3 regions of the Nocardiopsis lambiniae genome follow, and region 2 is predicted to be linked to each of the others. Evidence: predicted binding sites of a transcription regulator. Region 2 holds the regulator's gene; each other region holds the start of a gene.
The links. Region 2 encodes HrcA, which represses chaperone genes, less so after heat shock. Its sites were predicted from a motif close to TTGGCACTCTCNNNNNGAGAGTGCCAA; they were not measured.
Positions count from the first base shown of each region.

Region 1: RM479_RS11420 (FmdB family zinc ribbon protein) is a predicted target of HrcA. The motif match lies at 5,119-5,145, and genes of this name have one in related genera.
Region 3: groES (co-chaperone GroES) is a predicted target of HrcA. The motif match lies at 4,373-4,399, and genes of this name have one in related genera.

Region 1 is NZ_JAVREP010000006.1:143,759-151,090, reverse strand. Features, by position in the region: gene RM479_RS11450 (GNAT family N-acetyltransferase) at 1-583, opposite strand, end outside; gene RM479_RS11445 (MogA/MoaB family molybdenum cofactor biosynthesis protein) at 793-1,305, opposite strand; gene moaC (cyclic pyranopterin monophosphate synthase MoaC) at 1,298-1,804, opposite strand; gene glp (molybdotransferase-like divisome protein Glp) at 1,939-3,165, opposite strand; gene galU (UTP--glucose-1-phosphate uridylyltransferase GalU) at 3,284-4,213, opposite strand; gene RM479_RS11425 (5-formyltetrahydrofolate cyclo-ligase) at 4,365-4,985, shown strand; gene RM479_RS11420 (FmdB family zinc ribbon protein) at 5,163-5,510, shown strand; gene cpaB (Flp pilus assembly protein CpaB) at 5,843-6,496, shown strand; gene RM479_RS11410 (MscL family protein) at 6,624-7,031, shown strand; gene RM479_RS11405 (D-alanyl-D-alanine carboxypeptidase family protein) at 7,071-7,332, opposite strand, start outside.
Region 2 is NZ_JAVREP010000001.1:726,830-734,161, forward strand. Features, by position in the region: gene RM479_RS03250 (16S rRNA (uracil(1498)-N(3))-methyltransferase) at 50-787, opposite strand; gene dnaJ (molecular chaperone DnaJ) at 784-1,926, opposite strand; gene hrcA (heat-inducible transcriptional repressor HrcA) at 1,931-2,944, opposite strand; gene RM479_RS03265 (DUF3097 domain-containing protein) at 3,067-3,903, shown strand; gene RM479_RS03270 (hypothetical protein) at 4,001-4,675, opposite strand; gene RM479_RS03275 (DUF4870 domain-containing protein) at 4,763-5,092, shown strand; gene RM479_RS03280 (DUF4870 domain-containing protein) at 5,135-5,911, shown strand; gene hemW (radical SAM family heme chaperone HemW) at 5,973-7,205, opposite strand.
Region 3 is NZ_JAVREP010000006.1:192,958-200,289, forward strand. Features, by position in the region: gene RM479_RS11655 (zinc-binding dehydrogenase) at 1-153, shown strand, start outside; gene RM479_RS11660 (coiled-coil domain-containing protein) at 272-2,614, opposite strand; gene RM479_RS11665 (class I SAM-dependent methyltransferase) at 3,065-4,291, opposite strand; gene groES (co-chaperone GroES) at 4,524-4,835, shown strand; gene groL (chaperonin GroEL) at 4,953-6,557, shown strand; gene RM479_RS11680 (sigma-70 family RNA polymerase sigma factor) at 6,813-7,332, shown strand, end outside.

The DNA of each region.
Region 1 (7,332 bases), on a different contig from region 2:
GCAGCAGCCCGCTCGGCACCTCCTCGGCCGTGAGCGCGTAACAGATGTGATCGCGCCAGTCGCCGTCGATGTGCAGTTGGCGTCTGCGCACACCCTCGTCCCGGAAGCCCAGCTTGTCCACGACCCGTCTGCTGGCCTTGTTCTCGGGACGGACGTTGGCCTCGATCCGATGCAGTCCGGCGCGGAAGAAGGAGTGGTCCACGGCCAGCGCCACGGCCGTCGGGGTGATACCGCGCCCCGCGTGGGCACTGTCGATCCAGTAGCCGATCTGCGCCGATCGAGCCGATCCCCAGACGATGCCGCCCACGGAGAGCTGACCGACGAAGCGCCCCCCGTAGAGGATCGCCCACGGCATGGACAGCCCCTGGCGGGCCTCTCCGCGGACGGCCTGGATCATGGCGATGTAGGGGGACAGGCCGGTGGTGCGCAGGGGCATCTCCGGATAGGTCGGCTCCCAGGGGCGTAGCCACTCCGCGTTGCGGGCACGGGTGTCGCGCAGGGCGGTGGCGTCGCGGAGACGGAGCGGCCGGAGTACGACCGGCCCATCCTCCAAGGTGACGGGCCACCCTTGTCTGCGATTCACGACCGTCCCTTCGCCGAGGCCGCCGGCGTTCGGGCGCCGACAGGGGTCTCCAGTATTCCACTCCTCGGGCACGGCGCGTCGGGGGTCACCCGGCACACCAGAAACGGACGGGGTCTAATGCGGATGGTTCCGCTCCGGAAATAAGGGTGCGGGTCAAGGAATTCTCTGCGGACGGAATGCCCGAGATGTGATTTGTGTCATTGCCCGGCTCATTCGGAACGAGGGTGATCAGCACCACGCAACTGGTCGAGGGCGTGTCCCAGCACCGGTGCCAGAACGTCCATCCCGTCGCTCGCGCCTCCCCGTGACCCGGGGAGGTTGACCACGAGCAGACGCCGGTCACCGCGCACGATCACACCCGCGAGGCCGCGGGAGAGGATGGAGGTCGGCACCCCCTTCTCCCGTCCCGCGGCCCGGATCGCCTCGGCGATCCCCGGGACCTCGTAGGTGATCAGGGACCGGGTCGCCTCGGGGGTGAGGTCCTGGGGGGTCACCCCGGTGCCGCCGGTGGTCAGTACCGCCTCGGCGTGTTCGGTCAGGGCCCGTTCGATGGCCTCCGCGACCGGTGGGCCGTCCGGCACCACCCACGGCCCGAGCGGCTCGCAGCCGAGGGCGCGCAGCCGTTCGACGATGACCGGACCGGACCTGTCGGGGTAGACACCGGCCGACGCCCGGTTGGACGCCGTCACGACGGCCACACGCGGCGCACGGGTCTCACTCACCGCTCCGCCTCCAGTGGCCCTTCTTACCGCCGGTCTTCTCCTCCACCCGGACCCGGGTGACCTCGGCCTCGGGATCGACGGCCTTGACCATGTCCACCAGGCCCAGGGCGGCGGTCATGACGCTGGTGAGCGCCTCCATCTCCACCCCGGTCCGATCGGCGGTGCGCACGGTGGCCCGGATGTCGACGCCCTCGTCCACGACGGTGAGCTCCACGTCCACGCCGTGCACGGCGATGGGGTGACAGAGCGGGACCAGGTCGGGGGTGCGTTTGGCCCCCTGGATGCCCGCGATCCGCGCCACCGCGAGGGCGTCGCCCTTGGGCACCCCTCCCCCGCGCAGCGCGGCGACGGCCTCGCCGCTCAGCAGCACCGTGCCGGTGGCCGTGGCGGTGCGGGCGCTGACGTCCTTGGCGGAGACGTCGACCATGCGCGCCGCGCCCGACGCGTCCAGGTGGGTGAGCCCGCCGGGGTGCCCGTCCGGTCGTGGGGTGTCGCTCATCGTCGTCCTCCGTGTTCGCAACCGTGGGGACGCGGTCGCGCCGCGCCCTCCACGAAGGTACGGCACGTCGACCCCGTCCGGCCCCGACCCACCCCGGTCGACCCGGCGCCGGGGACTCCGGAGGCCCTCCCCGGTCAGGCGGGGCGGGGCAGGACCAGAACCTCGACGGTGGCTCCGGCCGGGAGTTCCGTGACGTCCTCGGGCACGACGATCAGCGCGTTCGTGGTGGTGAGCGCGGACAACTGGTGCGACTGCTGTCGGGTCAGCGGGGTCACCGTCGCCTCACGGTCGGGGCCGGTCGTCTCCAGGACGCCCCGCAGGAAGGAGCGGCGGCCCCCGGGCGAGGTGGCCGGTGCGGCCAACCGGGCCCGAACGCCCTCCAGGGAGGTGGGCGGCAGCCCGCGCAGGCGGCGCAGCGCCGGCAGCACCAGCACCTGGAAGGAGACGAAGGCGCTCACCGGGTTCCCCGGCAGGGTGACGATGGGGGTGCGGTCCGGTCCGATGACGCCGAACCCCTGGGGCTTGCCCGGCTGCATGGCCACCTGGGTGAACTCGACGGTCCCCTGGCCGGTCAGGACCTCCTTGACGACGTCGTGGGCGCCCATGCTCACCCCACCGGTGGTGATGATCAGGTCGGCGCGGACCAGGAGGCCCTCCAGGACGTCGAGGACCGTGGCCGGGTCGTCGCCCACGAACCCGTGCCGGTGCACGTCGCAGCCGGCGTCGCGGGCGGCGGCGGCCACCATGAAGCTGTTGGACTCCCAGATCTGGCCGGGACCCAGGGGACGTCCCGGTTCGACGAGTTCCTCGCCGGTGGAGAGCACCACCACGCGGGGTCGGGGGAAGACGGAGACGGTGCGCCGGCCCACGGCGGCCAGGACGCCCATCTCTCCGGAGCCGATGCGCGCGCCCGGCCGGAGGACCACGGTGCCGGCCTCGACGTCGCCGCCCGCGCGGCGGATGGAGTCCCCCACCCGGACCGGGCGGCCGAAGGCGGCCCGCACGACGTCGCCGTCGGTCCACTCCACCGGGACGACCGCGTCCGCGCCCATGGGCAGGGGCGCGCCGGTCATGATGCGCGCGCACAGGCCGGGACGGATCGCGACGGGCGAGGCGTCCCCGGCGGCGATGTCGGCGATCACCGGCAGGACCACGGGGGCGTCGGTGGAGGCCGTCTCCAGGTCGGCGGCGACCACCGCGTAGCCGTCCATGGAGGAGTTGTCGAAATTGGGCAGGGACACCGGCGAGGAGACGGTCTCGGCCAGGACGGTGCCGTGCGCCCGGAGCAGATCGACCTCGACCGGCCGCGGGTCGGCGACCACGGCCAGGATGTCGGCGATGTGCTGTTCGACGCTCTTCACGGGGGCTCCTCGGGTTCGTGGTCGGAACGCGCGCGCCGCCGAACGATCCCGGCGGCGCCCACGCCCCATTGTCACCACCTCCGGGGCCCGCGCACGGCGCCCGTCCCCGGACCGTGCGTCACGTCCCCTGGCGGTCCACGAACTCGCGCAGCCACGGCAGCAGCTCGTCGGCGAGGTCGGGGCGGCGGCAGGCGAAGTCGACGACGGTACGGATGTAGTCGGCCTTGTTGCCGGTGTCGTAGCGGTGGCCCCGGAACAGGACACCGTGGACCGTGCCGCCGTCCTCGGGCTTGCGGCGGGCCAGTTCGAGCAGGGCGTCGGTGAGCTGGATCTCGCCGCCCCGGCCGGGCGGGGTCTCGTGCAGGATCGGGAAGATCGCCGGGTCGCAGATGTAACGGCCGATGACGGCCCACCGGCTGGGGGCCTGCTCGGGCGCGGGCTTCTCCACCAGGTCGGTGACGATGACGACGTCGTCCTCGTCGGTGGGTTCGATGCCCGCGCAGCCGTAGAGGGAGACCTGTTCGGGCTCGACCTCCATGAGCGCCACGACGCTGCCGCCGTGTCGGTGCCGGACCTCGATCATGCGACGCAGCAGGTCGGCGGATTCGATGAGGTCGTCGCCGAGCAGGACGGCGAACGGGTTGTCGCCCACGTGGGCCTCCGCGCACAGGACCGCGTGCCCCAGGCCGCGCGGTTCGCCCTGACGGACGTAGTGCACCTGGGCCAGACCGCTGGGCTCGCGGACCGAGCGCAGCCGCTCGGTGTCGCCCTTGGCCTCCAGCGCCTCCTCCAGCTCGTAGGCGCGGTCGAAGTGGTCCTCGATGGAGCGTTTGTTGCGCCCGGTGATCATGAGAACGTCGCGCAGATCGGCGGCGACGGCCTCCTCCACGACGTACTGGATCGCGGGCTTGTCCACGATCGGGAGCATCTCTTTGGGAGTGGCCTTGGTCGCCGGGAGGAAGCGGGTGCCGAGGCCGGCCGCCGGGATGACCGCCTTGGTGACGGGGGCGGGGGCGTTGTCGGTCCGTGTCTGGTCGCTGGCGTTCATGTCGGCACTCTAGGCCAGTCGCCGGTCACCCGGTGCGCCACGACCCGACCGGCGCCCCGAGAAGTCCCGACGGTTTCCGGACGAAGCCTCCCGAATGCCACCCGGTGTTCACCGGAAGGGATCGGTGGAGGTCCGCTGCCAGACTGGGGGCATGGACGAGACGGCACGGTCGGAGAAGCGAAGGATGCGGCGGCGGCTCCTGGACGCGCGCCGGGCGATGGACTCCGGGGAGCGCGAGCGCGCCGGCTCGGTGGTGCGCGACGCTCTCACGGACCTGCCCTGGCTGGCCATGAGCGGGACCGTGGCCTGCTACCACTCGGTGGGCACCGAACCGGGCACCCACCGGTTGATCACGGCGCTGTGGAAACGGGGCACGTACGTGCTGCTGCCGATCTTCCTGCCCGACGGGAACCTGGACTGGGCGGCCTACGACGGCCCGGAGAGCCTGGCCCCGGCGGGGCACGGACTGCTGGAGCCGACCGGGCACCGGTACGGGGTCGGGGCGCCGGCCACCGTGGACGCCATGGTGTGCCCGGCGCTGGCGGTGGACCGGTCCGGCGGCCGACTGGGGCGGGGCGCCGGATGCTACGACCGGGCGCTGGCGTTGCGGGGGCCCCACTGTCCGGCGATCGCCGTGGTGTACGACGACGAGTTCGTGGACGAGGTCCCCGGAGAGGCGCACGACCTGAGGGTGGACGCCGTGATCACGCCGGGCGGCGGACTGCGCGTCTTCGACTCCGGGGTGTGGCCGGACCGGAATCGAGGGGATTAACCGGACGGTCGGGGGCGTTGTCACCGACGATCGTGTTCCGGTCGCCACCGACGCCCCCGACGTGTGCGTTCCCTGTGACGAGTGCGTTCCCCATGAGGTGCTGTCACGGCCCCGGCCGCCGAGCGCGTACTATTTAGCAGTCAACGGGCGAGAGTGCCAGCAAGGAGGACCCGAACAGTGCCTACGTATCAGTACGCGTGCACCGAGTGCGGCGCCCAGATGGAGGTCGTGCAGAGCTTCAGCGACGACGCCCTGACCGTCTGCCCCGAGTGCGAGGGGCGCCTGCGCAAGGTCTACTCCGCGGTCGGCATCGTCTTCAAGGGCTCCGGTTTCTACCGCACCGACAGCGGCAAGACCTCCAACAGCTCCTCCCTGACCGGCTCCGGCGCGGGCGCCGCCTCGACGGGCTCCTCCGGTGAGGGCAAGTCCTCCACCACCGAGACCAAGAGCACCGAGTCGACCTCCGCCCCCAAGAGCGAGAGCAAGGCGACCACCGCCACGACGACCGCGGCGACCGCCGGCTGACGGCCTCCGCCATCGATCGGACTCCGCGCCGCCGAGTACTCGGCGGCGCGCGGCGCGTCCGGACCCGGACGACGGAACCGGCCCCCGCCGCGACGGCGCACCCGGCGCGACCGCTGGACCGGCGCACCGGGACCACCGACGTCCGACCACGCCCCCGGTAGCGGCCCCGGACGACGGAACGGGTCCCCGCCGCACCGGCCCGCCCGACATCCCGGCACGGTGCCTGCGGCACGGGCCTGCCCGGGACGGTGTCCGCCCAGACGACCGACCTCCTCGGAAAAGGGCCTGTGGACAACCGGCCCACCCCTCCTCCGGCGACCTAGCGTTGAGGCATGACCAACGCCCCCCGTCTCCCCTACCGTCACCGCCGGGCGCTCACCCGGTTCGTCGACCGTCACCGGCGGACCCTCGCCGCCCTGTTGACCGCCGCCGCGCTGATCGGCGGCGTACTCGCGGTACGCCCGCCGCCCCCGACCACCGTCGAGGTGCTGGTCGCCGCCCGCGACCTGGACGCCTCCGGCCCGCTCTCCGAGGGCGATCTCACCCGCGCGGCCCTGCCCGAGTCCACCGCGCCCCGAGGCGCCCTGCCCCCGTCCACCGAGGTCGTCGGCCGTTCCCTCAACGCCCCGGTACGCCGCGGGGAGGTCATCACCGACGCCCGGCTGGCCGATCCACCGACACGGCCCTACGGCGACGACCTGGTCGCCGTCCCGGTCCGGGTCGCCGATCCCGGCGCGGTGGCCCTGCTCTCCCCCGGAGACCGGGTGGACGTGCTGGCGGCCCGGGGCCACGACGAGTTCGCCCCGGCCCGGGCGGGACCGGCGACGGAGGTGGTCGGCGCCCGACCGGTGCTGGCGGTCCCGGCCGAGACCCGTCACGGAGGCGAGGCGGGTGCGCTCATCCTCATCGCGGCGACCCCCGAGGAGGCCCGGGAACTGGCCGGACACGCCACGGGGTCCCGGCTGTCCATCACCATCCGCGGTTGACCACTGACCTTTTGTCGTGAAAGCTGGCCGGGCGCTCTCCCCCATGCCCCCGCGCCCGCTCCGAGCGGGCACGACACCCCGGTGAGGGCGCTCCGCACAGCACGCACGAGACACGTAGGGCTTTGCCATGGAAGGCTTCAAGAAGTTCCTGCTCCAGGGGAACCTGGTGCAACTCGCGGTGGCGGTCGTGATCGGTACGGTCTTCGCCAACCTCGTCACCGCGTTCACGGAAGGATTCATCACCCCGCTCATCGGGATCTTCGGCGGGGTCCCGACCTTCGGCGATCTCTACTTCGAGGTCAACGGCAGCCGGTTCCTGTACGGCGCGTTCATCGACGCGCTGATCTCGTTCCTGATCACCGCGTCGATCGTGTACTTCTTCGTGGTGCTGCCGCTGGCCAAGCTGATGCAGAAGTTCATCAAGGCCGAGGAGGCCACCACTCGCGAATGCCCGTACTGCTTCAGCGACATCAGCAAGAAGGCCGTCCGGTGCTCCGGTTGCACCGGTGAGGTCGTCCCGGAGACCGTCTCCTGACCACTCCGGGGGCGGTCCGTCGGGCCGCCCCCGGGACGCTCAGCGCGTGTACTCCCAGTGCCAGGGCTCGAACGGACTGGACTTGGCCCAGGCCGGGTGGATCCACCCGTGATCGGCGCCGTTGGTCTCCATCCAGTTCCACCGTTCGGAGCGGAAGTTCTGGATACCGCAGCCGAGGTCGATGGCCTGGCCCAGACCGTGGTTACTGGTGCCGGGGACGGCCGCGAAGCCGGGCGGCTGCTCGGCGTAGACGCGGTGCTGGTTGGGCAGGTCCCGATAGGCGCTGGTGATGCAGATGTTC
Region 2 (7,332 bases):
CCGGGATTCCCGGGGCGCCCCTCCTTCTGATTCCCGTTCGCGCGAGCGGCTACCAGCGTCCGGTGCGCGTCTGGAGGACCGCCAGTGCGGCCACCCCCGCCGTGGAGGTGCGCAGCACGCTCGGGCCCAGGAGGGCGCGCACGGCCCCCGCCCGGTCGAAGGCGTCGAGTTCGGCGTCGGAGAACCCGCCCTCGGGCCCCACGACCAGGACGACGCCGGTTCCGTCCCCGGCGGGGACGGTCATCTCCGACAACCGCCGATCGGCGTCCTCGTGCAGGACGAGGCCCAGGTCGGCGGTGGCCAGCAGGTCGGCGACGGCCGTCCGGTCGGCGAGGTCGGTCACCTCGGGCAGCCGGGCCCGACGGGCCTGTTTACCGGCCTCCCGGGCGGTGGCCCGCCACTTGGCCAGGGACTTGGCCGTCCGGTCGCCCTTCCAGCGGGTGATGCTGCGTTCGGCCGTCCAGGGGACGATGACGTCGACACCGGCCTCGGTCATCATCTCCACGGCCGTTTCGCCCCGGTCCCCCTTGGCGAGCGCCTGGACCACGGTCAGTCGCGGACGCGGTGCGGGGTCGTCGACCCGTTCCAGGACCCGGCAGACGATGTGGTCCTTGGCGGTGTCGACGACCGTGCAGCGGGCGCGCAGCCCCAGGCCGTCGGCGAGGTCGACCGTCTCGCCGGCCCGGATACGGCGCACCACCGCGGCGTGGTGCCCCTCCGGGCCGGCGAGGGTGATCGTGTCGGCCGCCAGGTCGGCGGTGTCGACGAGGAAGACCGGCGGCGTCACTTGCCCGCGCCGAAGGCGTCGCGGAGCTTGGAGAACAGGCCTCCGTGGCCGGGGCTGAACCGGCCGGGGGCACGGTCCTCACCGCGCAGCTCGGCGAGCTTGCGCAGCAGGGCCTCCTGCTCCTCGTCCAGCTTGCCCGGCGTCTCCACGTCGACGCGGATGCGCAGGTCGCCCCGGCCGCCGCCGTCGAGGTGGGTGACGCCCTTGTCGGACAGGGTGATGACGTGGCCCGAGTTGGTGCCCGGACGCAGGTCGATGTTCTCGGTGCCGTCGAGGGTCTCGAAGGCGAAGGAGGCACCCAGCGCGGCCGCCGTCATGGGAACGGTGACCGTGCACTGGAGGTCGTCGCCGCGCCGCTCGAAGGTGGGGTGCGGTCGCTGGACGATCTCCAGGATGATGTCGCCGCGCGGGCCGCCGTTGGGGCCGACCTCGCCCTCACCGGCGAGCTGGATACGGGTGCCGTCGTCGACGCCGGCGGGGATCTTGACCGCGCGGGTGACCTTCTCCCGCACCCGGCCCTCTCCCGCGCAGTCGGGGCAGGGCTCGGGGATGACCGAGCCCTGGCCGGCGCACTGCGGGCAGGGGCGGGAGGTCATGACCTGACCGAGGAAGGAGCGGGTGACCTGGGAGACCTCACCCTGGCCGTGGCACATGTCACAGGTGGTGCGATGGGTGCCGGCGGCGGTCCCCTCGCCCTGACAGGTGGCGCACAGGATGGCGGTGGGGAAGGTGATCTCCTTGGTCACGCCGAACGCCGTCTCGGCGAGGTCGAGTTCGACGCGGATCTTGATGCTGCGTCCGCGCCGGACCCGGTCGCGCGGACCGCGCCCACCGGGCTGCCCGCCGCCGAAGAAGGCGTTCATGATGTCGTCGAAGGGGAATCCCGCGGCGCCGCCGAAGCCGCCCGCGCCACCCCCGCCCGGGGCGAAGGGATCCTGACCCATGTCGAACATCCGACGCTTGTTCTCGTCGGAGAGGACCTCGTAGGCCTGGGTCACCTCCTTGAAGCGCTCCTGGGTGGCGGGATCCGGATTGATGTCCGGGTGCAGCTCGCGTGCGAGCCTGCGGTACGCCTTCTTGATCTCGTCCTTGGAAGCGTCGCGACGCACACCGAGGACCTGGTAATAGTCTCTGGCCACTGGGTTACTGTCCTGCCAAAATCTGTCCGACATACCGAGCCACGGCGCGTACCGCTCCCATCGTCCCGGGGTAGTCCATCCGGGTGGGTCCCACGACACCGATCTTGGCGAGCGACTGGTTTCCCACACCGTAGTCGGCCGACACGATGGAGGTGGACCTCAGCCCCTCGTGGAAGTTCTCCGCGCCGATGCGCACCGTGAGCATGGACGGGTCCTTCGCCTCACCCAACAAACGGATGAGGACCATGTTCTCTTCCAATGCCTCCAGGACGTCCCTCAGGCTGGCGGCGAAATCGACCGCCGCGAGGTTGGCGGTGCCCGCGAGGACGATCTTCTCCTCGCGGCGTTCGACCAGACTCTCCAGCAAGACCGACAGGACGGATATCGCCATGGCGCGGTTCTCCTCGGGGACCTGGCGCGGCAGGTCCTCGACCGCTCCGGGGACCGCCGCGAGGTGCAGTCCGGCGATGGCGCGATTGAGCATGCCGCGCAGGTCGGAGACCGCGTCGGCGTCGACCTCCCCCAGCCCGTCGATGACGCGCTGCTCGACCCGTCCGGTGTCGGTGATGACCACCATCATGAGCCGTTGCCCACCGAGGGGGACCAGTTCGACGTGCTGGACGGACGAACGGGTGAGGGAAGGGTACTGGACGATCGCCACCTGCCGGGTGAGCTGCGCGAGCAGCCTGACCGTGCGGGCGACGATCTCGTCGAGGTCCACGGCGCCGGTGAGGAACGACTCGATCGCACGGCGCTCGGCGCCCGAGAGCGGCTTGACCGAGGAGAGCCGGTCGACGAAGAGCCGGTATCCCTTGTCCGTGGGCACGCGTCCGGCGCTGGTGTGGGGCTGGGTGATGTACCCGTCCTCTTCCAGTGCCACCATGTCGTTGCGGATGGTGGCCGGGGAGACGCCGAGCCGATGACGATCGGCCAGGGCCTTGGACCCGACGGGTTCGTTGGTGTTGACGAAGTCCTCGACGACGGCACGCAGGACCGCGAGCTTGCGCTCATCCAGCACTCGTCACCTCCTGGCACTCCATGGTCCTCAGTGCTAATTCTATGCCCGGGCGCAAACCCCGACGGAGAGGCACGTCCTCCCTTCCCCACCGACGCGGCGCACCGTCTGTAGACTGCACGACCGTGGCTACCAAGGGAACCGGCCGGTACGGCCGCGATGTGCTCGCCGAGGGGCGGCGACGTCCGAAGAACACGGTGCGCGAGGTCCCGCTGAGCAGGGACCTGGTGGTGGAGGACGTCGGTGAGGCGTTCTGCGGTGCCGTGGTCGACTGGGACAAGGCGACCGTGACCCTGGAGGATCGGCACGGACGGCGTCGGGTCTTCGACCTGGCCCCGGCCGCGTTCCTGGTGGACGGTGGACCGGTGACCCTGGTGCGGCCGGCCGCCGCCCCGAGGGGACCGTTGCGCAGCGCCTCCGGTTCGGTCGCCGTGACGGACCTGCGGGCGCGCACGGCGCGGGAGAGCCGTATCTACGTCGAGGGCGCCCACGACGCCGAACTCGTCGAGAAGGTGTGGGGACACGACCTGCGCGTGGAGGGCGTGGCCGTCGAGTTCCTGGAGGGGGTCGACGACCTGCCCGCGATCGTGGCGGAGTTCACGCCCGGCCCGGGACGCCGGCTCGGGATCCTGGTCGACCATCTGGTCCCCGGGTCGAAGGAGTCGCGGATCGCGGAACGGGTACGGGGGGAACACGTCCTGGTGGCCGGACACCCCTACGTCGACGTGTGGCAGGCGGTGCGGCCCTCGGTGTTGGGCTTCTCCACCTGGCCGGACGTGCCCAAGGGGGTCCCCTGGAAGGAGGGGGTGCTGGCGGCCTTGGGTTGGCGGATGGAGACGGGCGAGGCGTGGCGCCGGATCCTGGGCTCGGTCCGTACCTATGCTGATCTGGAACCGGCCCTGCTCGGTCGGGTGGAGGAGCTGATCGACTTCGTCACCGGCCCGCACCCGGGCGGGCCCTGAGCCGCTGCGCCTAGGATTCGAACCGGATGTCGGATGCGAGGTCCGATCCACCTCCGGTCGTCGGTACAGCCCGGTGGACACGAGATAGCGCCCCCCATCAGCGGAGCCGAGGAAGAGCATGAGCGAGACCCCGACGAACCCCCCGTCCCCGGAGGACCCGGACCAAGGGCGGCGGCCCTCCGGTGAGCAGCAGGGCTACGAACAGTACGAACAGCAGGGTGAACAGCCCCAGGCCCCCTCCCCCTACGCCCCGGAGTACGGTCCGGCGCAGCCGTCCGGCGGACAGCCGGCGTACGGCGCGCCCTCGGGCGCCCAGCAGGGCCACGAACAGCAGAGCGGACAGCCCTCGGGGCCCCACCCCGGTCATGGGCTGCCGCAGCAGCAGGGCTACGAGCAGGGACGGCCGCAGGCCTACGGACAGCCCTCCGGCGGTCAGCCCGCGTACGAACACCCGGGGCGCGATCAGGCGCAGCAGCAGGCCTATGGACAGCAGCCCGACCCCGGGCGGCAGGAGTACGGACAGCCGGGGTACGGACGACCGCAGCAGCACCCCACCGGCGGCCGGCCCGCGTACGGACAGCCGGAGTACGGACAGGCCCAGCCTCAGCCCGGGTTCGCTCCGCCCGGCGGCTCCGAGCAGCAGGCGTACGGCGGACAGCCCTACGGGCAACCGCAGCCGCCCCAACCCCAGCCCCAGTACGGCGGACAACCGCAGTACGGGCAGCCCCACCCCCCGCAGGCGCAGCCCGCCTACGGACAGCCTCAGCCGCATCCGCAGTACGGGCAGCCGCAGCCCGGCGTTCCCGGAGCACCCGGTGTGACCGCCCAGGGCGGGTCCGACAACGACACCCTGGTGGCGATGCTCGCCCACCTGTCCGGATTCGTCATCGCCTGCCTGGGCTGGATCCCGCCGCTGGCGATCTACTTCGCCAAGCGGAACGGCTCCCCGTACGTGCGCCATCACGCCGCCGAGGCGGCGAACTTCCAGATCACCCTGCTGATCCCGTACGTCTTCGCCTGGGTGGTCTTCATCGGTCTGGGTATCTTCTTCCCGAACCTGTCCTGGATCGGCTCGCTTCTCATCGCACTGATATGGATCGTTTCGATCGTGTTCGGCGTCCTAGGAGCGAACGGGGCCAACAAGGGAACGTGGTACCGCTACCCGGTCAGCATCCGTCTGCTCAAGTGATCGCCCGTACACACGAGCGCACTCGTCCTTAAGGAATCCGATATGTCCCATCCCAACACTCCCCCACCCGAGGACCCGTACGGCCAGAACCCCTACCAGGGCGGCCAGGACCCGTACGGTCAGAATCCTCAGCATGGTGGGCAGGACCCCTACGGCCAGAACCCCCAGCAGGGCGGACAGGACCCCTACGGCCAGAACCCCCAGCAGGGGGGACAGGGATACCCGAGCGGCGGCTACCCGTCGCCCTCCGGCGGCCAGCCCGGCTACCAGGGTCCCTCCGGCGGCCAGCCCGGCTACCAGGGCCCGTCCGGTGGCCAGCCCGGTTATCCGCCGCAGGGCGGCTACCAGGAGCAGACCGGCGGCTACCAGGCCCCCGGCCACCAGCCGGGTTACGGCGCGACGCCGCACGGCGGTCACGGCGGACCCTCGTCGGCGACGACCGGCCAGCCCAACCCGGATGAGAAGCAGATGGGCATGTTCGCCCACCTGGGCGGCATGCTCGGCTTCCTCCTGACCTGCGGTTACCTGGGCGTCGTCGCCCCCCTGATCATCTTCCTGATCAAGAAGGACGAGTCCCCCTACGTGCGGGACCAGTCCGCGCAGGCGCTCAACTTCCAGATCATCCTGCTGATCGGGATCGTGGCCGCCAGCTTCTTCTCGTTCTTCCTCGGCATCTTCCTGCCCTTCATCGTCTTCATCGCCTGGCTCCTGTGGTTCGCCCTGTGGGTGGGCGGACTCGTGTTCGGGATCCTCGGCACCGTGGCGGCGAACAAGGGCGAGTGGTACCGCTACCCGTTCAACGTGTCCTGGATCAAGTAGGTCCCTGAAGTGGAGAGGGGGCCCGATCGGCGATCGGGCCCCCTCGTCGTGCGCGGAACGCTCAGGTGAGATCGCGGACGACGGCGTCGGCCAGCAGCCGTCCCCGGCGGGTGAGCACGGCGCGACCGGCCCGGTGCGCGTCGGCGTCCAGGAGCCCCTCGGCGACGGCGCGGGCGGCGGCCGTCCGCCCCTCGGGTTCGAGCAGGTCGAGCGGACAGCCCTGTTCGACCCGCAGTTCGAGGAGGATGCGCTCGAAGCGGCGCTCGTCCTCGGTGAGCACCTCGCGGGCGTGGGCGGGGCTGGCGCCCTCCGCGAGCCGGGCGGCGTAGGCGGCCGGGTGCTTGACGTTCCACCAGCGGGTTCCGCCGATGTGACCGTGGGCGCCGGGACCGACACCCCACCAGTGGGCTCCGGTCCAGTAGAGCATGTTGTGCCGGCTGCGCCCCTCGACGGTGCGCGCCCAGTTGGACACCTCGTAGGGGGTGAACCCGGCGGCGGCCAGGATCGTGTCGGCCATCAGGTAGCGGTCGGCCATCGTGTCGTCGTCGGGTTCGGCGAGTTCGCCGCGCCGGACCCGGGCGGCCAGGCGGGTGCCCTCCTCGACGATGAGCGAATAGGCGGAGACGTGGTCCGGGCCCGCCGCCACGGCGGCCTCCAGGGAGGCACGCCAGTCGTCGTCGCCCTCGCCGGGCGTGCCGTAGATGAGGTCGAGGTTGACGTGCTCGAACCCGGCCTCCCGGGCCCAGGTGACGCACTGTTCGGGACGGCCGGGGGTGTGCCCGCGCTCCAGGACGCGCAGCACGTGCGCGCGGGCGCTCTGCATACCGAAGGACACCCGGGTGAAGCCGGCCTCGCGCAGGCGGGCCAGGTACCCGGGGGTGACGGTCTCGGGGTTGGCCTCGGTGGTGACCTCCGCGCCGGGTTCGAGGCCGAACCGGTCGGCGATGGCCGCGAGGACGCGGCCCAGGTCCTCGGCGGGCAGCAGGGTGGGGGTGCCGCCGCCGACGAACACCGTGCTCACGGCGGGGCGCGCACCCTCCAGAACCCGGTCGGCGAGGGCGATCTCGGCGATGGCCTGGTCGGCGTAGGTGTCGCGGGAGGCGACGGCGGTGCCGTCGCGGGAGACCAGTTCCTCGGCGGTGTAGGTGTTGAAGTCGCAGTAACCGCAGCGGGTGACGCAGAAGGGCACGTGGACGTAGAACCCCAGCGGCCGGTCGCCGAGTTCGGCGAGTGAGGCCTCCGGCAGGGCGCCGGTGCGCGGTACGGGTTCGCCGTCGAGGGCAACGGAAGGCATGTACCCAGTGTCACCGACCCGCCGGTGTGCCCGATCCGCCCCGGTCGGGCGGGAGAGGTCGTCCACGGGCGCGGCCGTGGGACCCCGGCGGGGGCTCCGAAGAGGGTGTCCGCCGAAGGTCCCGGAT
Region 3 (7,332 bases), on a different contig from region 2:
ACGAAGGAGGAGCTGGCGACCCTGACGGAGATGTGCGCCCGCACCGGGGTGCGGCCGGTCATCGACCGGGTGCTGCCGCTGGACCGGGCGGCCGAGGGCTTCCGTGCGATGGCCGAGGGCGCTCTGTTCGGCAAGGTCGTCTTCACGGTCTGACGGGGTGTGGAGCGCCGCCCCCCGTCGGAGGTCGGGTGGGGGAGCCCTCTTCACGCGGGAGGGCGGGGCGCCTCGGCGCCCCGCCCCTCATCGCGATTCCGCGAACGCGACCCACGGCCTACTCGTCGTCGTCCTCCTCGTCGCGGCGACGCTTGCGCTTGGGCCCGCCCTCGCGGCCCGGGCGCAGCAGTGCCTCGGCCAGGGCCAGCACGGTCTCCTCCAGGGAGGAGAAGCGCTTGGTGATGTCGTCGTGGGAGTTCTCGACCGCCTCGGTGATCGTCTCCTCCAGCTCGTGCCGGTCCGGGCGCTGCTTCAACTCCCGCAGCACCGGGGAGACGGCCGAGGTGACGTGCTCGTCGATCTCGTCCAGCTTGGAACCGTGGTCGATCTGCGGGCGGTCGACCAGCTGGCTCAGGCGGCGGTGCAGCTCGCTGACCTCCATGGTCTGCGGGAGCTGGTTGAGGCGCTGGTTGAGCGCCTCCAGCCGGTCGTCCACGGCCTCCAGACGGCCGTCGACCCCGTCGAAGTGCCCGCTGACGCCGTCGAACTGGCCCTCGACCCCGTTGACCCGACCGTCGATGCCGTCCAGACGGCCGTTGATGCCGTCCATCCGGCCGTCGATGCGGTCGATCTTGCCTTCGATGCCCTCGAACTGGCCCTCGAAGTGCCCCTCGAAGGTGTCGAAGCGGTCGGTGAGCCGCCCCAGTTCGTGGTCGACCTTGCCGGTGATCTGGGAGAGGTGGTTGTCCACCTTCCCGGTGAGGGACTCGCGCTGGCGCTCCAACCGCTCGTCCAGGGCGATCCGGTGCGCCTCCACCTGCTCGGTGAGCGCCTCGGTGAGGGTCTGGGACCGGTCCTCGGCATCGGTGGCGAGCCGGGCGGAGCTCTCCGCCACGAACGTCCGCAGCTCCTCGAAGCCGGTGGTGACGCGCTCGGAGTCCTCGGTGATCCGTTCGGCGAGGGAGTCGGCGCGCTCGGTGAAGGACGCGCTCATCCGTTCGGCGGTGGCCTCGGAGCGCTCGCGGGCCTCGGTACGGCCCAGCTCCATCTGCTCGTTGATCTCGGCCAGGCGCTGGCGCAGGTGGGTGCGCAGCTCCAGGAGCGAGGTCTCGTGGTCCTTGCGCAGACCGCCGACCGCGCCGGTGACGTCGGCGACGGCCGCGGTGGCCTCGGCGTGGTTCTCCTCGGCGAGGGTCGTCAGGTGGGTGACGCTCTCGGTGACCTTGGCGGCCAGGGTCTCGTGCCGTTCCACGAGGTCGTCGTGGCGCTCGCCGGCGGCGGTGGCCAGGGCGGTCAGCTCGCCGTTCAGCTCGCCGGTGTTCTCCTGGAGACGGGCGAGCAGCGCCTCGTGCCGCTCCTCCAGGGCGGTGCCCAGTTCGGCGGCCTTGGCGTCGGCCTGCTCGGTGAGCGCGGTGCGCAGCCCCTCGGTGCGCTCGACCAGGTCCGTGCGGGCCTCGCCCAGGGCCTCCGTCAGGGCGGTGCGGCCCTCGGTGACGGTGGTGGACAGTTCCTCGCGGGTGGTCGAGACGGCGTCGGCCAGTTCGGCGGCCTTGGTGTCGGCCTGTTCGGTGAGGGTGGTGCGGGCCTCGCCGAGCGCGGTGGACAGCTCTTCACGGGCGGTCGTGACCGCCTCGGTCAGCTCGGCGGCCTTGGCGTCGAGGGCCCCCGCGAGCCCGGTGCGGGTCTCACCCAGCGCGGTGGACAGTTCCTCACGGGCGGTGGCGACGGCGTCGGCCAGTTCGGCGGCCTTGGTGTCGGCCTGTTCGGTGAGGGTGGTGCGGGCCTCGCCGAGCGCGGTGGACAGTTCCTCGCGGGCGGTCGTGACCGCCTCGGTCAGCTCGGCGCGGTTCTCCGACAGCGCCTCGGCGAGTTCGGTGTGCCGGGTGCCGGAGACCTCGGCGAGCGCGTTCAGCGACGTCTCCACGGCCTCGGTCTTGGCGGTGAGCGCGGACAGGGCGCCGTCGAGCGCGTCGAGCCTGGACTCGAAGGTCTCGCTCAGCGAGGTCAGTCGCTCGCCCAGCTCGCCGACCTGGTCGGCGGTGCGGATACCGGTCTCCGACATGCGCTGGAGACGGGTGAGCGCGGTGTCCAGGTGGCCGGCGATGCGGTGGGTGTCCGCCCGCAGGGACGGCATGTCCGACAGCGGCTTGACCTGGCGGCCGACGACCTCGATGTGCTCGGCCAGGGTCTCGGCCCATTCCGGGGGACGGGCGAGGAAGTCGTCGATCCGGCCGTTGACCGCGGTGACCGACTCGGCGAGCCCGACGAGTTCGCGCTCGCGCAGCTCACGCAGGAGCCACTCCATGCCTTCGAGGCGCTGGCGCATCTCCTCGTTGACCGCGCCCATCGACTTCTGTTCGGAGTCGTGCTCGTGGGCCGCCTGGGAGAGCAGGTCGCGCATGCGGTCGGAGATCCCGGCCTGACCTCCCCCGTTGAGGAAGTTGTGATTGGTCTGTTCCACCGAGGTGCTCCTTGTTGTCTCTGGCGCTCCCGACACCTGGCCCGGGGGAATGGACGGTGGGTGTTCCGGGCAGGTCGGGTTCTCGATGGTCCCCGGATGGGCGGCACTCCCGCAGCCGTTCGTGCCCCAATGTGATCAGAGTGTGACTGTGCGTATGCGAGAGAGGCGAGGATGGAACGTCGACCGAACCGCGTTGCGGATCACTCACGCACGGCCTTCCGGATGAACCCATGAGAAGGGAGGGAATCGCCCGGCCAGTCTAACGACACGGAGCGCCTTCGCCCCAGGGGGCGGCGAAAGATCTCGCTCCACGAGATAACGATCCGATACCTCGCGTTCCACGCTGGGTGACCGTCCCGGCGTCGGGTGGTCCACGGTGTCGTCCCTGGTCACGAAGGTACAAACCGCCTGTGCGCGGTCGTTTCCGGGACGGCCGCCCCGGAGGGAGGGTCAGGCGGCGGGGAGTTCGCGGCACAGGAGGGCGAAGGGGCGCTCCCCGACGCGGGTGAGGACCACGGTCGCCGACTCCGGGCCGGAGGCCCTGAGGTCGCGGCGCAGCTTCTCGGTGTCCACCGCCGACCCCCGTTTCATCACCGTCACGGTCCCCACCTTGCGCTCCCGCAACGCCGATCGCAGGCGCTTCAAGGAGAACGGCAGCACCTCGGTCACCTCCAGTACCCGCCACAGCGGCGAGCGCACCGCCTCATCGGCCGTGAAGTAGGCGATCCGTTCGTCCAGCAGCACCCCGTTCACTCGGGCGACCGCCTCGGCGACCAGGTGCGAGCGGACCACCGCGGGGTCCGGGTCGTACAGGTAGCGTCGGGCCGCCCCCACCGGGGCCGGTCCCAGGCCGGGTTCCTCGTCCAGGCGGGTCCGCGCGCCGTCGCGCTCGGACAGCACCGTCGCCCGGCGCCGCGGCCCCCCGGCCAGGTCGCCGAACCACAGCGCCGCCTCCTTCAGTTCGCCGTCCACCGAGATCCACTCCGTGTCCGCCCCGGCGGGCAGTACCTCGTGCGGGATCCCCGGCGCCGCCTTCAGGCAGGCCGCGGCCGAACCCTCCGCCAGCCCGACGGCCACGTCCCACGGCGGCGAGTAGGCCGCCGGATCGAACACCCGGCCGCGTCCGCCGCGCCGTGCCGGGTCGCACACCAGCAGGGGGTACGCGCCGGGGGCGACCTCCGTGACGTCCCCCTCGCGCACCCGGGCCACGTCGCCCAGCCCCAGCGCCGCGATGTTGGCCCGTGCCACCGCCACGGTCAGCGGGTCCAGGTCGACGCCCTCCACCGGGACGCCCCGGCCGGCCAGGGCCAGCAGGTCGGCACCGATACCGCAGCACAGGTCCCCGGCCGGGCCCGGACCCACCGTGGAGATCCGCTCGGCGCGGTGGGCCGCCACCGAACCCCGGGTGGACTGCTCCAGGCCGTTCGGGGTGAAGAACATCCGATCGGCCAGGGCACCGAACTTGACGCGCCCGCGAACGCGGAGCGAAATCTGCGTCAGGATCGCGTTCACCAGCTCGGAAACGGGTAGGTCGGGGTCGAGGCCGGCCACCCGTGGGTCCTCGCGCAACCGGGAGGCCGCCGCCAGCGCGTCCCGGGTCGCCTCGGCGTCGTCCACCGACGCCAGCAGCTCACGGCCCGCGTCGGTCAGCAGGGCCTCGAACGCGGGCACGCGCATGGGTCTCCCTCACAGGATGGGTCCACCGGCGATGCCGGTCCACCGACGCCACCGACCAGGGGTCACGGTCACATTTCCATTCTGGCACTCTCGGGGGTAGAGTGCTAATCGCGACGAGGCCGGTCTGGCACCCGCGACGACAGGCCGCCGCGGTCGCCCCTTTTCCTTAACCGGTCCGTGCCTTCGCACGGGCCGAAGTGGACACCGAAACTTTGAAGGGGGAGGTCACACAGTGTCGACCGCCACCAAGACCGTGCTGAAGCCGCTTGAGGACCGCGTCGTGGTCAAGGCCCTGGAGGCCGAGCAGACCACCGCTTCCGGTCTGGTCATTCCGGACACCGCCAAGGAGAAGCCCCAGGAGGGCGAGGTCCTCGCGGTGGGCCCGGGCCGTTGGGACGACGAGGGTGACAAGCGCATCCCGCTGGACGTGAAGGTCGGCGACGTCGTCCTCTACAGCAAGTACGGCGGCACCGAGGTCAAGTACGACGGCCAGGAGTACCTGGTCCTCTCCGCCCGCGATCTCCTCGCGGTCGTCGAGAAGTAATCCTCGACACGGCCCGTCAGTACGGGTCCGGAGCATTTCCGCGCATCCCGCACCGGTCGGCATCTCGCCGGGCGGGCGGGATGTTCGCTTTCGACCAGGCCTAAGAGGAAGAACCACATGCCGAAGATCCTGGAGTTCGAGGACGACGCCCGTCGCGCCCTCGAGCGGGGCGTCGACCGCCTCGCCGACGCCGTCAAGGTGACGCTCGGCCCGCGCGGCCGCAACGTCGTCATCGACAAGAAGTTCGGCGCCCCCACCATCACCAACGACGGTGTGACCGTCGCGCGTGAGATCGAGCTGGAGGACCCCCACGAGAACCTGGGTGCCCAGCTGGTCAAGGAGGTCGCCACCAAGACCAACGACGCCGCGGGTGACGGCACCACCACCGCCACCGTGCTGGCCCAGGCGCTCGTGCGCGAGGGTCTGCGCAGCGTGGCCGCCGGCGCCTCCCCGATGTCCCTGAAGAAGGGCATCGACGCCGCCGCCGTACGGGTGTCCGAGATCCTCCTGGAGCGCGCCCGCCCCGTCGAGGAGCGCGCGGACATCGCGTACGTCGCGACCAACTCCGCCCAGGACGAGCAGATCGGCGACCTGATCGCCGAGGCGTTCGACAAGGTCGGCAAGGACGGTGTCATCACCGTCGAGGAGTCCCCGACCTTCGGTCTCGACCTGGAGTTCACCGAGGGCCTCCAGTTCGACAAGGGCTACATCTCGCCCTACTTCGTCACCGACGGCGACCGCCAGGAGGCGGTGCTGGAGGACGCGCAGATCCTCATCAGCCAGGGCAAGGTCTCCAGCCTCAACGAGCTCCTGCCGCTGCTGGAGAAGATCGTCCAGAACAAGAAGCCGCTGCTCATCATCGCCGAGGACATCGAGGGCGACGCCCTGGGCGCCCTGGTGCTCAACAAGATCCGCGGCACCCTGAACGTCGCCGCGGTCAAGGCGCCCGGCTTCGGCGAGCGCCGCAAGGCCATGCTCCAGGACATCGCGATCCTCACCGGCGGTCAGGTCATCGCCGAAGAGGTCGGCCTCACCCTGGAGAACGCCGACCTGGAGGTGCTGGGCAACGCCCGCCGCATCACCATCACCAAGGACACCACCACCATCGTGGACGGTGCCGGTGAGCAGTCCGAGGTCGCCGACCGGATCGCGCAGATCCGCAAGGAGATCGAGGCCAGCGACTCCGACTGGGACCGCGAGAAGCTCCAGGAGCGCCTGGCCAAGCTGGCCGGCGGTGTCTCGGTGCTGCGCGTCGGCGCGGCCACCGAGGTCGAGCTCAAGGAGAAGAAGCACCGCCTGGAGGACGCCATCTCGGCGACCCGCGCGGCCATCGAGGAGGGCATCGTCGCCGGCGGCGGCGCCTCCCTGGTGCACGCCTCCACGGCCCTGGACGACCTGGGCCTGACCGGCGACGAGGCCACCGGTGTGGGCATCGTCCGCCGCGCCCTGGTGCAGCCGGCCCGCTGGATCGCCGAGAACGCCGGCGCCGAGGGCTACGTGGTGGTCCACCGCATCTCCGAGTTGGAGGTCGGGCAGGGCTACAACGCCGCCAAGGGCACCTACGGCGACCTGGCCGCCGAGGGCATCATCGACCCGGTCAAGGTCTCCCGCTCGGCCGTTCAGAACGCCGCGTCCATCGCGGGCATGCTGCTGACCACCGAGGTGCTGGTCGCCGACAAGCCCGAGGACGAGGCCGACGACGGCCACGGCCACGGCCACTGACGGACCCGATCCGTTCGCGGACGTCGACGGTGGGCCGGCCCGGGGTATCCGGGACCGGCCCACCGGCCTGTGCGGACCGTGACCCGAGGTGGCGGAAGGTCGTCCTCAGGAGCCTCGGAGGGTGCTCTCTATCACGCGGGTCTCACGTTCGACCGTGAGTCCGGTACCGTTTTGGGGTGAATTTTCCAAAACGTGACCATTCCGTAGTTGGGGATTGGGGCGGTCAAGTCGGCCGGCGGGGGCATGATCACTAGCGTGACGGATGCAAACGCCCGGGGGGGCGTTACCGCGCAGCGGCCAGGGACACCAGGGGAGCCCGACCCCACCTCGCGCGATACCGGCCTGAACAGCCTGGGATCGCGTGCGGTCCGAGGGGAGGACGGGGCCATGGACTCGCTCCTCCGAGAGGTCCGCCCCATGGTGGTCCGTTACTGCCGGGCCCGGCTGGCCCGGGTCTCCGGGCTGGCCCACTACTCCGACGACGTGGCCCAAGAGGTCTGCATCGCCCTGCTCTCGGCGGTCCCCCGCTACCAGGATCGGGGCCGGCCCTTCGCCTCCTTCGTCTTCGGGATCGCCGCGCACAAGGTGGCCGACACCCTGCGCGGCGCCGGCAGGGTCGAACTGGTCTCGACCGACACCGTTCCGGACCACCCCGACGAGGCACCCGGCCCGGAGGAGGCGGCGGTGCGGGTCATCGAGGCCCAACGCGCCAGGGAGCTGCTCGATGAGCTCCCGGAACAACAGCGCGCACTGCTGATCATGAGGGTGATCGCAG